3 regions of the Paenibacillus sp. FSL M8-0334 genome follow, and region 2 is predicted to be linked to each of the others. Evidence: riboswitches for the same ligand, from Rfam matches in the RefSeq annotation. Region 2 holds a riboswitch; each other region holds the start of a gene.
What was found. A riboswitch is a leader RNA that binds a small molecule or an ion and turns the genes downstream of it on or off. The one in region 2 is predicted to bind thiamine pyrophosphate.
Positions count from the first base shown of each region.

Region 1 (6,256 bases), 500 kb from region 2:
CATGCATTGTAAAGTGACGAACAATTCTGTGTAAATATTTGAATATGCATATGCGCATTTCGAGATGGAAGGAATTTCCTTATTATGTTCGATCACAATAAACACGCTTACATTTCCAGTTGGTTGTTAGATACTATGAGAGACTTACTTATTATAGAAGGAAAAAAATAAACAGGATTAGGGGGGAGTTCGTGGGAAGGGGAACAGACGACAAACAACTATCTGACCAAATAAAAAAGCAGCGACCTTCGCTGCACGTTAATATGATTTCAATTCGTCAAAACGATTCTATGTCATATTCAATTCCGACCGATCATACTTAATGCCTGCGATAATGGTAGAGGACCGTTCGATAGATTTGACCGGAAAAGATTCGGAACCCGAATGCGCGGCCCGACCACTTCCGCAAAATTCCGCAAAATTGCTTCCACTCGGCGGGGTAAGCATTCAGACCCGTGATCCGTTTCCGTTGATCGCCCCATTCAATCTCCAGGCTCCAATGGGTTCCTTCACTGGCCCCAAGGTCCACATAATGATCATGCCAGTTAAAGATCCGGCAGTTTCGAAGGTCCTCTACGAGAGCAAGCTTGCTCTCCATTCCTGTCAGGGGCCGCGGGCTGATCTCGGCAACAATGCCTTGTTCCGATAGCTCCCAATAGATTTCTCCTGCTGCGAAATCAATCACGATGGTGCATCCGGGACCCAAGGAGCCTCGGATTGTAGCCATCATTCTCGTTAATTGCCTGTACTGATCCATCCATAGTCCCCTTCCTGATGTCATGATTCCGAGGCAGAACCCTCTCATTCTTCAAGTGAGCGATCTCCGTCGAATACCCTTGTCTATCCGAATCCGCTCAGGAATTAAACGTCTTATTTACGCAATGGGTTTCACATTTTTACGGTACGTTGATCGATAATATCGGTTGAGAAGCTCGTCCAGTTCCATAGATTGCTTAAGGACCCTCGGATGCCGCAAACCATACTGCTGCTCCATCTGATACAGCAGTTGTCTAGCATCTTCTATTCGCTGCAGCATCACGTCAGTATACATCATCGCTCGCACCTCCTCGTGTAATATTTTAGAATATAATGTAAAAATAATGTTTTTAGTTTGTAATGCATTGTTTCTGTTTATACACTAGAGTGTACCAGTGATGGTTGTCACATCCATTCTTACCGAGTCGAACGGAAGCGAATGGTTAATGTCATGTAAAGTCAATGGGGCGGGATGTAAAAAAACAAGCCCCGATATCTATCGATATCGAAGCTTGTCTATCTATCTCGTCTACATATTCAGCTATAATGCCTGATTGCTTGATCCTGATTATACGAGCATCCCATTGCGGCGGCGGTAGGCCCAATGGTTGGTTGGACCATGACCGTGGCCGATTCCCAGCTCATCCTCAATCGCTGCCTGGATGAAGGCTTTGGCATCCAGAATCGCCTGCGATGGAGAGATGCCCTTCGCCAGACCGGCCGTAATTGCAGCTGAGAAAGTACAGCCTGTTCCGTGTGTATGCGTGGTCTTTACCCTTTTGCCTATCAGCTCGGTGAAGGATGAGCCGTCATAGAACAGGTCCAGCACCTGGCTGCTCCCGCCCTCTTCATCATGGCCACCCTTGATGACAATCATCTTCGGCCCGGACTGATGAATACGTCTCGCAGCCTCTCGGCGGTCCTCCATCGTCCGAATCTTCATATCCGCCAGCGCCTCCGCTTCCGGAATATTCGGCGTAACGACCATCGCTAGCGGCAGCAGCTCCTCCTTCAGCGCCTGGATCGCTTCCATCTGAAGCAGCTCCGCTCCTCCCTTGGCAATCATCACCGGATCAACGACCACCTTCTCCCAGCCAAAGGCTCTTATTTGCTCCGCTACCAGCCGTATAATCTCGGCACTGAACAGCATCCCGGTCTTCAGCGCATCGACCCCGATATCGGTGCCGACCGCATGAATTTGCTCTGCAGATGCTTCCGCCGGCAGCGGATAGACCCCTTGGACGCCGAGCGTATTCTGTACCGTAATGGCCGTGATGGCCGACATGCCATAGGCTCCCAGCTCCTGAAAAGTCTTAAGATCCGCCTGGATACCGGCACCGCCTCCGCTGTCGGAGCCCGCAATCGTCAGCGCTTTATATACCCTGTGCTCATTCATCATGATGTTATTCCCCCCGTTGCCGCATAATCCTGCACCGTCGCATGCCCGGTCAGCGAGTCCGGTGCAAGCCGGTCCAGTTCATCCAGGAAGGCTGTCTGGAAGCTGCCCGGCCCCAGATCTGTCGTGCGTGCCCCCGCTCGGAAAGCCGCTGCCCCGTAGAAGGCCAGCCCAGCTGTACCGGCAAGCAGCACGTCCGGCTCCACCGCGGCAAAGGCGCCAAGCACCGAGGTCAATAGACAGCCTGCTCCCGTTATCTTAGTCAGTCTGGCATCTCCGCCACGAACCACCCGTAACGTGTCCCCATCTGTAATGACATCCTCCGCTCCGGTAATGGCCACGACGGTGTCCAGCTTGCGTGAAGCCCGAACTGCAAGCTCGGAATGGCCGCTGCTCGATTCGTCATCCCCTGCATCCACGCCGCGAATGCTCCGGCTCTCTCCGATCAGATGGGCGATTTCAGCCGCATTGCCTCTGACCAGCGCAACGTTGACCTCTTGCATAATTCGAAGCGACGACTCCGTACGGAAAGGGGTTGCCCCGGCGCCAACCGGGTCCAGCAAGACCGGTACGCCGTGAGCATTGGCGGATTGCCCAGCAATAATCATTGCATCGACCTGTTCACGGCTGAGCGTCCCAATGTTCAGCACGAGGGCACCGGCGATCTTGGCCATATCGGCCACTTCCTCCGGAGCATAAGCCATTACAGGCGAAGCGCCCAGCGCATAAAGGCCATTTGCCGTAAAATTCGTAACAACGACGTTGGTCATGTTATGAACGAGCGGCTTCTCATTTCGCACCTTAGTGAGAAGTCCAGAAAGCTTTTGTTCCAACAGACTCATATCATCCTGCCTCCTACATACTCAGATCGGCTGTACAGGCCGGGAGATCGCTTCCGGCATCGGCACCGGCCACGCCTCCAGCTTATAAGCCATATCCCAGAACATATACTCCAGCTGGCAGCTGAGCATAAAATGCTCCTTCATCCGTCTGCGCTCATCCGCCGTTGCCGTTTCCGCCCAGGCATCCACCCTTTGACGAAATTTATCCGTGGCACCTCCCGCCCGGCTGCCGTAGAACTGAATCCATTCCTGGAACGGATGATTCTCATCCGGGTTCACTTCCTCCATCAGCCTGCGGCCGATTTCCAGGTACGTCCATGGGCATGGCAGCAGCACCGCCATAATCTCGCCCAAACTGCCCTCGTGCGCCACCGTCAGCATGTGACGGATATAGTGATGTGCGGAAGGCGCCAGCGGGTAACCCTGCAATTCCTCGTAACTGACGCCAGCGACCGTACAAAAATTATGATGCGGGTGAATCTCACTGTTCAGGATAAACGAGATCTGCTCGTTAAATGCCGCGATGTCCTCCCGGTTCGCACATTTGGAAATCGCGATGCCATAAATCCGCATATAGGCATTTAAATACTCGAAATCCTGCTTGACGTAATGGGTCAGCTGCTCCTTGCCCAGCTGTCCTTCGGCAATACCTCTGACAAAGGGATGTTGAAAAATAGCCTCAAAAATACCGTCCGCCTCGCGGCGAAGCTCCTCTGAAAAACGCATGTATACCCCACCTCCTGAAAAATAAAGAGCAGGGAGTCCCGTGATCACCGATTTTCGTGGACAACCAAAAAAGCCGCCCCGAAAACTGGAGCGGCTTCATCGCATAGGACCGACAACGTCAAGTGACGCTGCCATCCTGTATTATGAAGGCTCCACTTTCCTACGCTAGTACGAACTAGATCAGGTTCAAAGGGTCCAGGATATGCTCCTGTCTCAGCCGCTGACGGCTCCCCTAGTGGACTTCCTATTCTTTTGACTAATACTGTACAATAGGTTTTCTTCTGCTGTCAAACTTTCATTTGATGGCTACTGGTTAACCATTTGCCGACGCGGACTGACCGATTTCTTTTGCGACGACGAAGAATACCGAGCGGGTTCTTCTCCTTCTGTCTTTCTTCATACAGCTGCCGGACCCCGCGCATCAGCAGTTTGTATCTCATATCATCATTGTGGCTGAACTTTCTCATTTCTTCGAAATACTCTTTTGTCATGGACATCACCCTAATTACATAAGTCTATAGACCTAGGTTATAGGATGCTGCTATACAATTTCTTTACATGGGTGCCGATTCGTGTCCAAATGCAGGTCAAAGTGACGTCCGTCACAATTTTGTCATAAAGATACTCTTTACAAATAAAGGTTTTGACAATTAAAAAATGGAATATATATCATGTGCTTTATCCCAGAAGTTCGCATATCACAGCGGCGAATCGTGAGCAAGGTGCCGCACAGAAAGGAGATCGTCATGTTGAATAGCAATGAGGTCCACCCGCCGGAGTTGTTCACCGCAGCCTTTACACACAATCCTTATCCCGATTATAAAAAGCTGCGCCATGCGTTTCCGATCTACAAGGTTGTGTTCCCGAGCGGAGAGCCCGGATGGATCATCAGCAAGTACAACCATGCGGTTGAAGTGCTGAAGGATTCGCGCTTTAGCAAGGATATGGTCAAACGGTACGGGCCCGAGAGCCGCAGCGTGTTCACGAACAACATGCTGTTCTCCGATCCGCCGGACCACCGCCGTCTGCGGGGGCTTGTGCAGAAAGCTTTTACTCCGAAAATGATTGCCGGCATGCGCAGCCACATCGAGGATATTGCCAACGATCTTCTGGACCAGGTGTCCGGACGCGAGCAGATGAACTTGATCGACGACTACGCCTTCCCGCTGCCGATTATTGTGATTAGCGAAATACTCGGGGTGCCGCTCGAGGACCGGGACAAATTCCGTACATGGTCCAACACCATCATCGGCTCCGGCAATGAAGACGCCGCGACTTTTCAGCAGCATGCCAAGGAATTTATCGACTATTTGCGCGATTGGTTCGCCCAGGTGCGGCAAAATCCCGGGAAGGATCTGATCAGCGAACTGCTGATGGCGGAAGAGGCCGGGGATCAGTTAACCGAGGAGGAGCTATATGGCGTGGTCACCCTGCTGATCATTGCGGGGCATGAAACGACCGTCAACCTGATCGGCAACGGCATGCTTGCTCTCATGGAGCATCCGGAGCAGAAGGAACTGCTTCTTCAACATCCGGAATACATTCATAACGCGATTGAGGAAATGCTCAGATACAATGGTCCTGTGGAATTCAGCACCTCCCGCTGGGCCAGCGAGGATATCGACTTTCATGGCCATTCGATAGCCAAAGGCGATCTCGTTATCGTCGCCCTCGACTCAGCCAATCGGGATGAGGAGCAGTTCGGCGATGCGGATGTGTTTGATATCACCAAGGAGAAGAGCCCGCATCTTGCCTTTGGCACCGGCATCCATCTGTGCTTGGGGGCGCCGCTGGCCCGCCTGGAAGGAGAGATTGCGATCCAGACTCTGCTCAGGCGGTACCCGCATATCGCGCTCGCCGCAAAGCCGGAAGAACTGGAATGGAGGCCTGGCATGATCGTGCGCGGCGTCAAGGAAATTCCGGTCACGCTCCGCTGACCGCTCGTCGCGGCAGCAATGCGACTGCTCCAGGGCGTGGTGACGCAAAGCGGTCGCTGATCCGCACTTATGGCACAGCGCAAGGGCCCGACCGCCAATGAGGCAGTCTGACGCGCCCCGAGTCGAACCATATAGCCATCCGCCCACTCTTCCACCTGTGAAGGGATGGGCGGATTTTTTTGCATGCAACGACAAAAAAGCACACCCGCCCCGCCTGCTCCGGCAGAAAGGATGGGACGTGCTTCCATGCTTCGCCACATGAAGATTTGTACGATTGATCGTACAAATCCTATGCTAAATCCAGGGATGACAAGCCATTTGTACGATTGATCGTACAAATCACCTTAGCATCCCTATCCAACCTCCGATTTTGTGTGAGAAATCGTACAAAACGGTCCATTTTATCGCATAAATGCATCCCTTTGTATGACAAATGATACAAAAAACGCGAGGTTGTATGAGCAACCTCGAGACGAATACGAACTCCCACAAAATTTAATTCCTATACTGCCCTGCGACATTGTGAAATTGAATGCGAGAGCGTGAAAAAGCCGCCCCTGTCGGAGCGGCCGCCAGAATAACAGGACCCCCAAAATTAC
Region 1 is NZ_JBBOCH010000001.1:1,210,306-1,216,561, forward strand. It holds gene MKX64_RS05275 (hypothetical protein) at 320-757, opposite strand; gene MKX64_RS05280 (aspartyl-phosphate phosphatase Spo0E family protein) at 875-1,054, opposite strand; gene thiD (bifunctional hydroxymethylpyrimidine kinase/phosphomethylpyrimidine kinase) at 1,325-2,152, opposite strand; gene thiM (hydroxyethylthiazole kinase) at 2,152-2,994, opposite strand; gene tenA (thiaminase II) at 3,016-3,720, opposite strand; TPP riboswitch at 3,861-3,964, opposite strand; gene MKX64_RS05300 (hypothetical protein) at 4,008-4,211, opposite strand; gene MKX64_RS05305 (cytochrome P450 family protein) at 4,470-5,657, shown strand.
Region 1: linked by a shared signal. The riboswitch ahead of tenA (thiaminase II) and the one ahead of MKX64_RS07470 (ABC transporter substrate-binding protein) in region 2 are both predicted to bind thiamine pyrophosphate.

Region 2 (6,256 bases):
GAATAAGATGCAGCGCCAGGGAAATGACAATGCCGGTGCCTGTTCCGATCAGGAAGCCGATCAGGGTCAGCCGCAGGGTGGCCAGCGTATGATTCAGCAGCACTGGTGAGCCGGATACCATCTCAAGCCCGATGGATGAAGGGGCAGGTAGAATATACGGTTCAATATCCCACAGCCACACGGCGCCCTGCCACAGCACCAAAAAGAATAGGACCGCCCCCACGGGCGGCCATATCAAGCTCCACCAGCTTCTCATGGACGGTATTTCTCCGTTAGCTTGTCCATACTGATGCCGTCTGGATAGTGTGCGATTTTGACTTGAGATATAATGCCTGGGCTGCCTGCCTTGACGAGCGCTTCATGCATCCGTTCGACAATTTGCAGCAGTTCGGACAGCTCGCCCTCCATCGTCGTCTCCAGCGGGTGCACCTCATATTTGACGCCCGATTCCTGGATGACCTTGATCGCCTCGTCGACATAGGGGATGCTGTCCCCGCCGTCCGGTGTCTTCGGGATGACTTGAATGCTTAACAGTGTGTTGGCCATGAGCAATCTTCCTTTCGTTAATTAAGGGGTATCCGGCAAAAATTCATTCGTAAACGCGCTGTCCGCATCCAGCTCCTGGTCCAGCAGGCCGCGTTCAAACATCCATTCGGCATAGCCGGACCATACCTCGGCCTTCTGCTCTCCCCAGCGAGGGGCATCGTCCTGATAGCGCGGACTCAGCCATTTCTGACTGGCGAGCACCAGCTCTGCATCCAGCTCCGGAACGGCCTTGATCAGCAGATCGGCAGCCTCCTCCGGGTGGTTGATCGCATATTCATATCCTTTTGCCGTGGCGCGCATGAACGCTTTAACCAGCTCCGGATCTTCCTGAATCAGCGTTTCGTTGGTTACAATCACTGGGGTGTAGTAGTCCAGCTTGTCCGAGTAGTCTTTCACATAGATCATGTCCAGCGGCTCTCCCCGAAGCTCTGCCTCGATCCCGGTCCAGGCATAGAAGATCCAGGCGAAATCGATGTCGCGTTTAACCGCCGTAAAATAATCGGCATCCCCGATATTGACGATGTTCACCTTGCTGACGTCAGCGCCGTCGATATCCATTATGGATTTCATGACGGCTTCTTCCACCGGCGAGCCCCAGCCGCCGTAGGCCTTGCCTTCAAAGTCAGCTGCGGTCTTGATATTCCGGTCGACCGGAGCGGCAAATCCGGAGGTGTTATGCTGAATGACTGCCGCAATCGACACGAGCGGAAGCCCTTGCGTCCGTGCAAGTGTCACGCCCTCCTGATAGCTGATGCCAAATGGCACGTTCCCCGAGGCGACCAGCGTATCCGTGCCGCCGGCGCCCGGCTGCACAATGCTTACGTTGAGTCCTTCTTCTTCGTAATAGCCGAGCTCCTTGGCGACGTACAGTCCCGTATGATTGGTATTGGCCGACCAATCCAGCATCAGCTGGATATCGCGCGGCGCCTCCGCGGTCTCCCCGCTGTTGCCAGCATCATTCGGATTCGGCGTACTGCCGCTCTTCTGATTGTCTGTGCCGCAGCCGGCCGCGACAAGAAGCAGCATGCATGCGAGCAATAACGCGGTCCATTTCGGTTTAATCATGTTCTTCTCTCTCCCTCATCTTCATTCTAGCTGCCTGTGACTTCACAATAATAAGAAACGCCCCGAGGATCTCGGGGCGCATGACGGCGTAAGTATTCCACGGCATCCATATCGAGCCGCAGTGTCAGGATTCCTACGCTGGCATTACCCAGATCAGGTGTAAGGGTCAGTATCTTGATGGGATACACTCTCAGCCGGCCGATTCCAGCTCCCCTGTAAGTATGATGAAGTTATAGGCTTAACTAACCGTTATTATAGACCTAATGGCTGGAGCTGTCCAGCTTGTGCGGGATGAGAGAGAGCCGGACTATTTCCAGGCGGGATGCTCGTCTTTGATCATATCCAGCCCCCAAACAGCTGCATTCGCCAGACTCGATGGGCATGGGCGCTGAATATCGCATCGATGAAGCAATACGAAAAAGACGAGACTCGTATACTAAAGCCTCGCCTCGTCGTGATCGCGCGGGGGAATCATTTTTAGCGCTGGAAAAATTCAATCCATTCTCCGTTTGGCCCATGAAGGAAGAAATAACGGTAGCCGTTTGGCAGCGTCACAATTTCCTCATCAAGATGCGGCACGCCGAGCTTCTGAACCCGGGCGTACTCCGCCTCGATCTGGTCTGTGCTCACTGCAAAGTGATGTACCGCTCCTTCAGCCGGAAGGCTGTCGTTGTATCCTTGTATAAGCTCCACTTCGGTCTCATCGCTGCCGTTAAAGCCGAGGAAGGCAAGTTCGATCACCCCGTTCGTATGCTTGACACGATCCTTCAATTCAAGACCGACAACCTTCGTGTAGAAGTCGATGGTCGCCTCAAGATCCCGCACCATAACTCCGACATGATCGAGCCGTTTATGAGATGGCATACTGGCCACATCCTTTCCTGTTCGTCCAATTTGAATCACATCTTAACATATAATTCCTACCTGTCAAGTGGGTATATATGTTCTCGCTTAACTTTTCTTTACATTTTAATGGGTGAAAAGTATCATGATTTATAGATGGATTTTTAATCCTTTTGCACCAGCAAGGTTTACATAAATCATGGGATCACGAAAGTGGGCGGGCCGCGTTCCCCTTCTTCTTTATTGCTTCAACGCTTGTCAGACATAATGCAAATGATTAACTTTGATTGTTTTGTTTTACATATTCATTACAAAAAAGCATATTATACAAAGAATTCATATCCAAATGCCGATAAGAAGCTTAGTGAAAGCTTGCCGAGGGGGATGAACATGTTGTGCGACAACCGCAGCACCTTTGAACCGTTTGAGGACCAGGGAATTGTTCAGATCAGACCAGCTTACGCAGAGCTTCTTCATCTGCTTGACGGGTGGGGCGGCACCGTGCGCAATACCCGCGAAGGGTGTGCTGTCAGCTATCAGGGGCGGGATGAGCTGGTATCGCTAATCCGGCTGCTTCGGGGACTTCCGAATGGATCAAGGGAAGAGATCAGCTTCCGCATCATGGACGGAGCGACTCCACAGCAGCACCATCCGTGGACGATGGCCGAGCAGCTCGGGCCGGAGAATGATCAATGCGATATGCTGAATATTATCCTGGATCAACAATTTACGAGCCATATGCAGCCTATTGTAGACCGCTGCGAGCAGATTGTGGCTTATGAATTTTTGCTGCGTCCGGCTAAGAACGGCAGGCCATTCCCTCCCCAGAGGCTCTTTGATACAGCACGACGTGCAGGTCTGCATTATTTTCTGGACCGTGAAGCCCGCAATGCGGCCATTGAGGCCAGCGCCAAGTGGCTGCCGAGTGGTGTAAAGCGGTTTATCAACTTTCTGCCTTCCTCGATTTCGGACCCGAAGAAATCGCTGGTGCAGACGTTTCGCGTGCTGGAGAGCCATCATCTGGACCCGTGCGATTTCGTGTTCGAGGTTGTTGAGACGGAAAGAATTGATGATATTCAGCATCTCCAGGCGATTTTTGATACCTATCGTAAACACGGCATTTCCTTAGCCATGGATGACGTGGGCGCCGGATACTCCACATTGGAGCAGATGGTGCTGCTGAAGCCCGATTATGTCAAAATCGACCGCAGCCTGATTGACCATTGCGAGCAGAACAGTGTGAAACAACAACAGCTTCAGATGATTACACGAACGGCCCATGAATTCGGGGCCAAGGTGCTTGCAGAAGGAATAGAACGCCGTGAGGAGTTCCAATACTGCCGGCAGATCGGCATCGAACTAGCCCAGGGCTATTTATTTGGGAAACCGGCGGAAAGACCGCTCAAGGGACCCCAGTCGCAACTGATGCTATGTTAAGGGATTCAACATTCATATGATATGGAAAATGATCGAGGGGGAGGAAACTTCCCTTCGTTTTTATTTATCAGGATAGTTGTGTGATTGAAAGCTTTATAGGGAGCAAGCCCAGGGAAGCACTTCTCCTGAGCTTGCAGCAGGGTGGTATAAGAGGTCGCATCCAGCAGCAACCGGCTTATGTGCAAACGATTGAATAAAGCGATGCACCACTACTTCGGGGCAGAGTGCATCGAAGATTCGCGAATCATGAGCCGGTGCGGGATAATATAGCGGCTTGGGCGGCCCTTCTCGTTAGGATTGCGAATGCTCTGGATCAATGCCTGGGAAGCGGTGTAGCCGAGGTTATAGATGCCGATGTCCACGCTGCTGAGCGGCGGATTGGACAATTCGGACAACGAAATATTGTTGAAGCTGATGATGGATACATCCTGGGGCACCTTATACCCAAGCTCGTTTAATCCCCGCAGTACCCCGAAGGCAACGATGTCATCCACGATAACAAGCGCTGTTGGACGCTCCGGCAAATTCATAAAAAAGGACATCGCACGATAGCCGCTTTCCTGCAGAAACTCGCCTTCCACGATCCACTCCTTGCGCATGGTCAGCCCGGCATCTGCCAATGCCTGGCCATACCCCTTCAGGCGGTCCTGGGACACCATCAGATTCGGTGGCCCGCTGACAAAGCCGATCCGCTCATGGCCGAAGGTAATCAGGTGTTTGGTCGCATCATAAGCGGCCTGTACATTATCCGTGTCGACAGACAGCAGATCCGGATACTTCTCGCTGCGCCCGATAAGCACGAACGGATATTCATTCGCCTTCAGGTAGTCAACGACCGCGTCGTCCTGCCTGGAATACAGAAGGATAGCTCCGTCCACACGGCGGCCATTGAGCAAGCGGGACACCGCTTCAACTTCTTCCTTCTCACTGCCGCCCGAGCTGATCAGCACATCATAGCCGGAACGGTTGGCCTGGGTGACGATGCCGCGGATAAGCTCCATGAAGAACAGATTCAGAAACAGTTCCTCGGCGGGCTTGGGCAGAATGACACATATCGTTTCCGTCGTTTTGGACACCAGGCTCTTGGCCATCATATTCGGGTGATAGCCCATCTCCTCCATAATGTCTCGAACCTTCTGCGATGTTTCGCGGCTGATTCTCGGGTGATTGGAGAGCACGCGTGAGACCGTGGAGGGGGATACTCCCGCCCGTTTGGCAACATCTTTAATCGTTACATTCATAACAAGGACCTCCTGTGGAACCGTTTGCTTGATTAAATGGAAGAAAATCGTGAAGCAGGCTCCATTTAATACGGTCCGGATCCATAGTGTTAAAGGTTTAACCAATCCTTTGGCACAGATAGAGTTAAACGGTTACAACTGCTATATTAACGTTAAACGGTGTGCTTGTAAATATACTGTGCAACAGCAGGAAGGCGGGACGATCCACGATCAGGGGGTTCTTTTTCTCCAAAAATCCCGATTGAAGTCAAACGTTTGCACAATATTAGGGGGGAATTAGCAGAGAGAGCGGCGGAAAAGAGTGGCGTAAGAGAGGGGGTTGAGGAATGGCTAAGGATGCAGCTTAAGGAAGTAGCCTGAGAAAGTAGTCCGAAGAAAGTAGTCCGAAGAAAATGGCTTGAGAAAGTAGCTGGAGGGAATAGCTGAGTGAAAAGGCTGGGTGACAAGGTTACAACGTAATGGCGAAACGAAGCACCCGTTTTAAGGGCGGGTCTGCTCATGATACAATGAATGCCAACAGGAGCCGGAGGGACGCCCGGCGGACAAGCTTGGGATGAAGGGGAGAGATTACTTGAGCGCAAGCATTTTATATATTGAGGATGACCGTGAAATAGGCGAATGGGTGAGTGAGTTTCTGAAGGAAAAGGGGTACAGCGTCACGTGGCTTACCAGCGGGGAACGTGCTGTGGAGGAAGCGGATAACTGTGCCGTTGTCATCCTGGACGTGATGCTGCCGGGGCTTGACGGCTTCACGGTGGGGCAGCGAATCAAGAAGGCTTGTCCGGTTCTGCCGATTCTGATGCTGTCTGCACGTACGTCGATTGATGACAAGCTTCAAGGACTCGAATTCGCCGACGATTACTTGACGAAGCCGTTTCATCCTGACGAGCTGGCAGCGCGGGTCGAGGTGCTGCTGCGCCGTTCGGCGGCCCACGTCGAGGAAGCGGTCGAGATCGAACATCTCCGCATCTATGTAAAGGAGAACCGGATAGTGAATATGGACTCGGGAGAGGATATTGTGCTGACAGGGAAGCAGTATCATATCTTCATGTATTTGCTGCAGCACCGGGGGCGGGTCATGACGAAGGAGCAGATCTATGAGGCGGTCTGGAACGAGTCCTACA
Region 2 is NZ_JBBOCH010000001.1:1,706,426-1,712,681, reverse strand. It holds gene MKX64_RS07480 (ABC transporter permease) at 1-256, opposite strand, end outside; gene MKX64_RS07475 (MTH1187 family thiamine-binding protein) at 253-546, opposite strand; gene MKX64_RS07470 (ABC transporter substrate-binding protein) at 568-1,611, opposite strand; TPP riboswitch at 1,725-1,836, opposite strand; gene MKX64_RS07465 (VOC family protein) at 2,089-2,475, opposite strand; gene MKX64_RS07460 (EAL domain-containing protein) at 2,845-3,891, shown strand; gene MKX64_RS07455 (LacI family DNA-binding transcriptional regulator) at 4,101-5,132, opposite strand; gene MKX64_RS07450 (response regulator transcription factor) at 5,704-6,256, shown strand, end outside.

Region 3 (6,256 bases), on a different contig from region 2:
AACATTCCGATTGGGTCATTTCGCCATGAGGCGGCGAAGTGCGGATCCCGCGCGCTGGGGCGTCCTTGTGCACTGGGTGGAGCGAGGCCCCGCTGGTATTGCGGGCTCCGCTCCGCTTGAACCGCTTAAACGAAGCGCCGACACCGTTCGCTGTCAGAGATTCATGGCATCAGAAAGCGCAGATTACACCCTGCTCCGGACTGAACCCGGTTGCGGGATCATCTGCGCTTTTTTTGGCTGTAACCAAAAGGAGGAAGGGGAATGACAAAGATAGAGGAACAGCGGGTGGCCCTGGTCACAGGTGCTTCCAGCGGCTTCGGCATGCTGATCAGCTTGGCGCTGGCCCAAGCCGGATACATTGTAGTTGCGGGTGTTCGGAGACCGGAGGCAGAAGATGAGCTGCGTTTGCGTGCGGAACAGGAAGGGGCTTGCGGGTTGATTCATCCGCTGCGGCTGGACATTTGCCGCCTGGAGCACATTGAGCAGGCCTCGGCATACATCGAAGATACCTACGGCCGTCTCGACGTGCTGGTGAATAATGCCGGTGAAGCGGTCGGGGGCATGGTGGAGGAAGTGCCGCTTGTGGATTGGAGAAGGCAGATGGAGACGAACTTTTTTGGCACGCTGGCGGTGACACAGGCGATGCTTCCTCTGCTGCGTACAACCGGGCGCGCCAAAATCATCATGCTCAGCAGCATCAGCGGTGTGGTTGGCTTTCCGGGATACGGGCCGTATGCCGCATCCAAATTCGCGGTAGAAGGGTTTAGTGAAAGCCTGTCGATGGAGCTGGCCCCTTGGGGTGTCGATGTGGTGCTGGTCCAGCCGGGCGCTTATGGCACCCCGATCTGGCGCAAGAGCTTTGGGGCGATCCAGAGCGGGGAGCATTCCCCGTACCGCGAGGTATTAACCGGCGTGCTGGCCTATTCCAAGCGGACAGCCGAGCAGGCCGGAGACCCGATGGAGGTCGCCAGGCTGGTGACACGGATTGCCACTATGCGTAAACCGAAGTTTCGTTATCGCCTGCCCCGTTCGACCCAGTGGTCGGCCTGGGTGAAGCTTCTGCTGCCGGACCGGCTGTTCCAGCGCATCGTCATGAGGCTGCTGCGTCAGAAGGACGCAGGCAGGGAATAACGCTGACGCAAGAACAGGGGACTAGTTTGCTTTTTCATTCGGATGAAGGACTCCCAGAAGCTCGCCCATTTTGACCCTTGAGCCGGTCTCTAAATCTCCGCGTGGCGTGAATGTGCCGCTTTCGGTCAGAAGCACGACGGTGGAGCCGAATTCGAAGTAAGCCAGCTCATCGCCGATCTGCCACTGCTTGACCTCGTCGCTCACATATTGAATGCTGCTGACGTTCATCGCGCCAACCTTCACAACAGCGACCTCGCCGAATTCATGCGCAATGTATGTAATCAGCCGTTCGTTCCGGCTCAGCACGGACCGGATATGGGTCATTGCAAAATCATTGACCGGGTACACCTTGCCCTTCAGATGCTCGCTTTCCGTCTGCACGCCGGTAACCGGGGAGTGAATGCGGTGGTAATCCGTCGGACTTAGATACAGCACAAATACATACCCGTTGATATAATGCTCAATTCGCGGGGAGTGGTTCAGCAGCTCGGCAATCGTGTAGTCTTGCCCCTTCACATTGACAATGGTGCCTGCCTGAATCAAACCCTGCGCGGTAATGGTGGCATCGACCGGACTGACCATGGCGCTCTGTGTATCATCGATGGAGCGCATGCCGATTTTCAGTCTGCGGGAGAAGAACTCGTTCAGCGAGCGGTATTCGTGAATTTCCTTCTCCGCTTCGTGGGCGGGAATTTGATATACCCGAATGAATGTCGGTATAAGATAACGGCTGACTCCACTGTGAGAGAAGCGCCCCATCAGCTTGGAAAGCCACTTTCGGGAAGACAGTTCGGTCATTAGCCGCAGCAAATGTTTAGCCATGAAATTCTCCTTTTCCTGCATGTGTCTATAGGATCTTGATGGCGGTTTCATATCACCGGTTGATAGACGCATGGTAAGTACAATCTGATATTGACACAGTTTTGATTCGAAATCAATAAATCGGTCAATTTGTAAAATGGTTCTTGCAAATTTGCGATGGGCTGTGTATTTTTAGATTAGCATAAAACCGAATAGGGAGTACGGGGGCTTGAGTGAATCAGGCTGAGATTGCAGCTGTTATCCCGCTGCTGACCGTTAATCTGAACTGGGTAATGCCAGCGTAGAGAATATCCGACCCTGCCTATACTAGGGCCTATTTTCCGTCTGCGCATTTTTCCAGACGGTTTTTTGTTGTGTGGATTTGGAATGAATGAGCAGCCGGCCGGCGCGAATCTTGCCAATCCTGTTCGCCACGAAATAAAGGTTGAGAGGGGTATGAAGGTTTATGGGAGTTCCAGTTAAAGAAAATTTGGAATTACAGTCCCGGAAAGGACTGCGAGTCAGCGATATTTTGGTTACCGTATTGGTGTCACTGGTGTTTGGGATTGTGTATCACTTTTGGGGATCGGTATATAGCTTGCTCAAGCCGTTTCAGGCGGATGAGCTGCTGTACGGGATGTGGTTTGCAGCGGCAACGCTTGCTTTTCTGCTGATCCGTAAGCCGGGCGTCGCGATTATTGCAGAGTTGGCGGCCGCGCACGTGGAAGTGCTGTTTGGCAGCGGCTGGGGTCTGACCCTGCTTATGTACGGGCTGATTCAAGGACTTGGAGCCGAGCTGGTCTTTGCGGCATTCCGCTACCGGAACTACAGCGTGTGGGTTGCTGCAGCGGCAGGAGCTGTGGCAGCGCTTGGCTCGATGGTGCTCGATTTCTACTACAGCTACACGGATGATTTGGAATCCTGGCTGTTCATTGCCAAATACGGCATGCGTATCCTCAGCGGCGCGGTCATCGCCGGTCTGCTCATGGTGCTGCTGGCGAAGGCGCTTGAGCGTACAGGCGTAACGGCGCTGCTCCGCCCGGCTTCATCGAAGGATTACGAAGCATTGGACGATCCGCGCCATGGCTGATCAGGGAACTGGGCGCAGTGCCGCTTGGGAGCCGATGGCGGCGGAAGGGCTTCGAGAGCCTAGGGAGCAGGCAGTATCCGTGGAGGGGCTCCGGCTGAAATACCCCGGGGAAGAGCGGCTGACGTTCAAGGATGTATCCTTTAAGGCCGCGCCGGGTGAAAAAGTGCTGCTGCTCGGGCCGAGCGGATGCGGAAAATCGACGCTGCTGCAGGTGCTCAGCGGCATGATTCCGAAGGCGACCGAGGTGCCGATGAAATGTGAGAACCGGCAGCTTCCCCGTTCATGGGCTTACGTGTTCCAGGATCCGGACACGCAGTTTTGCATGCCGTATGTGGATGAGGAGCTGGCTTTCGTTCTGGAGAATCTTGCGGTCCCCCGGGACGAGATGAAAGCGAGAATGCGCGAAGCGCTGGATGCGGTCGGCCTGCATCTCAAGGAGCTGCATATGCCGATCAGCCACTTGTCACAAGGAATGAAGCAACGGCTGGCACTGGCATCGGCACTGCTGCTGGAACCGGAGGTGCTGTTCCTGGATGAGCCTTCGGCTCTGCTTGATCCGGAAGGCCGGCGTCAGATCTGGGAAGCGGTGAAGCGAGTGTCCGCCGGACGTACCCTGATCATCGTGGAGCACCGGATCGAAGAGATGGCAGACTATGTGGACCGGATCGTGCTGTTCGGACCGGATGGCGTGATATTGGGCGAAGGCCCGCCGAAGGAAGTGTTCGCTCGTTATGAATCGGAGCTGAAGTCCTACGGCATCTGGTATCCCGGCGTGTGGGAGGACTATGCAGCTTCGCGCGCGGGGCAGCAGTGGTTCCCCCGCATCGCTTCGAGCAGCGCGGCTGGATCGTTATCCTCCCTGGAACCGGTGGTGGCCTCCTCCGGTGAAGGGAGGGGGCGTCCGGATCAGGAGAATGAAGTCGTGAATCCGAACGCGAGCGTGAACGCGAATCGCTGCAGCCGTGAGCCGCAGATCACGCTGCAGAGCTTCGCAGGCCAGCGGCGCAGTCAGCCTGTGATCGCATTGGATCATGCGGAGGTATTCCCGGGTGATTATGTGGCGATCCTCGGCCCGAACGGAGCTGGCAAAAGCTCGCTTCTGCTAAGCCTGATGGGCTTACTGCCATCTGAAGGGACCTACATTCTTGGCGGCGAGCATGTGGTTAAGGGAAAGCGGAAGAAGCTTCGCAAACGCAGGGAACAGCAGCTTCGCCAGATCGGGTTTGTGTTCCAGAATCCGGAGCTTCAGTTTGTCACGGAGCGTGTGGGAGATGAGGTTGCTTATTCCTTGCTGGTGGACGGTATGCCTGCCAGTGAAGCGGAGGAAGCATCTCGCAGCATTCTGGAGCGCTTCGGTCTGCATGGGCTGGAAGGAAGGCATCCGTATCAGCTGTCAACCGGTCAGAAGCGCAGGCTCAGTGTCGCTACGGCCATGGCGAGACAGCCTTCGGTTCTGCTGCTGGATGAACCCACCTTCGGGCAGGATGCCCGCAATACGTTTGCGATCCTGGAGATGTGCGAGCAGCTTCGGCGCAGCGGAACCGCGATCCTGATGGTGACACATGAGCTGCAGATCGCTGAGATGGCCGCCACGCATATATGGGAGATTCGCGAGGGCAGGGTGGTGTCCCAGAAGGTGTCGCCAAGATTACATGCGGCAGAATCGGACATGGCCTTGGCGGAGGTGAGTTCATGAGCTTCTGGGGACCTGTCCGTCACACCTGGCTGCATCGGACGAATCCGGTTGTGAAGCTGGGTGTCATCTGTCTGTTGTTCTTCATGACCGTGCTCACTCATGATCTTGATGTCATCATCTATCAAGCGATGATCTTCACGGTTTGCTTGCTGCTTCTAAGCGGCATTCAGCCCTGGAAAATGCTGCTGTTTCTCATTCCGTTCATGATGGCGTTCCTCGCTTCTGCTTCGTCGATGATGCTGTTCGGTAAAGGGGATACCATCTGGTGGCAATGGGGCCTGTTCAAAATATCGGAGGAAAGCTTCTACCGCGGTCTGCACCTCGGGTTCAAAGGCATCGCCTTCGCAGCCGAAGGCCTGCTGCTTGTAACCACAACGCAATCGGTCGACTTGTTCTATGCGTTAATGCAGAAGCTTAAGCTTCGGCCCAAGTATGCGTACAGCTTCATGGCATCCATCCGTCTGCTGCCGATGGTGTGGGAGGAATTCCTTATTCGTCGGCAGGCGCTGAAGGTGCGCGGGGTACAGCCGGCTCGCGGCCCGCGCAGGCTGGTCGTGCGCGCCGGATTATATGTAGTTCCGCTGCTGGCGCAAAGCATTCGCCGGGCTCACCGCGTGGCTGCGGCGATGGAGGCGAAGCAGTTCGACGGGGACCGGAGTCAGGCGCGAACGTACTACTATCCGTCTCAGTATTCCCGGTATGATGTGCTGACGGTCGGCTTGCTGGCTGCGGCCGTCTGCTGTGCTTATGCGGGGGCAAGCTATTATCCGTGGTTTGGCATCGGCGATGTCCGGTTCAATTAAGTGAGAAGCAGAAAGCCAGTCCTGTGGGGGCGGGCTTTCTGCTTCTTCTGTTTGGCTCGCGATATGCGGCTCGGATATAATACTAATGGTAAAGACAGATCTAAACGGCAATGGATCAATAATCATCCACTATCAACTAAAGGCAGGTAACGGCAATGGAATACATATATGAATCGGCACAGCGCAGCTACGAGGATTTCGCGAGCGGCCGGGTGCTGTACAATGCGCGCGGAACGACCTCGTTTCCGGTGAGGCTTGCCAGCGAGATTGTGCAGCGCTGTTTACGCATGCTTGAAGACAGGGGGAACGAGGGTCCCTATACCTTATTCGATCCATGCTGCGGGGGCGGCTACCTGTTGACGGTCGCGGGGCTGCTGCACGGCCAGCGCTTCAAGCAGGTCATCGGCTCGGATGTGAACGCCGGCGTGCTGGAATTGGCGGGGAACAATCTGTCCTTGCTTACGCCCGAAGGCATGCAGCGACGCGAGAAGCAGATCAAGGAGCTGATCCAGCTCTATGATAAGCCCTCGCACCATGAAGCGCTTCAAAGTGTTGCCCGCCTGGAGCAGCTGCTGGATCGGTCAGCCATTGAGGAGGTCCGCTGCTTTCAAGGGGATATTACGAATTGGCAGGAGCCATTTGACCTTCCCCATAAGGCAAACCTTGTGCTGACCGACCTTCCTTATGGACAGATCGTCAGCTGGAACGGGGATAGAGCGGATCCTGTGCATGATT
Region 3 is NZ_JBBOCH010000002.1:141,663-147,918, forward strand. It holds gene MKX64_RS14695 (SDR family oxidoreductase) at 262-1,131, shown strand; gene asd (archaetidylserine decarboxylase) at 1,153-1,953, opposite strand; TPP riboswitch at 2,144-2,257, shown strand; gene MKX64_RS14705 (ECF transporter S component) at 2,399-3,022, shown strand; gene MKX64_RS14710 (ABC transporter ATP-binding protein) at 3,057-4,718, shown strand; gene MKX64_RS14715 (energy-coupling factor transporter transmembrane component T family protein) at 4,715-5,521, shown strand; gene MKX64_RS14720 (hypothetical protein) at 5,677-6,256, shown strand, end outside.
Region 3: linked by a shared signal. The riboswitch ahead of MKX64_RS14705 (ECF transporter S component) and the one ahead of MKX64_RS07470 (ABC transporter substrate-binding protein) in region 2 are both predicted to bind thiamine pyrophosphate.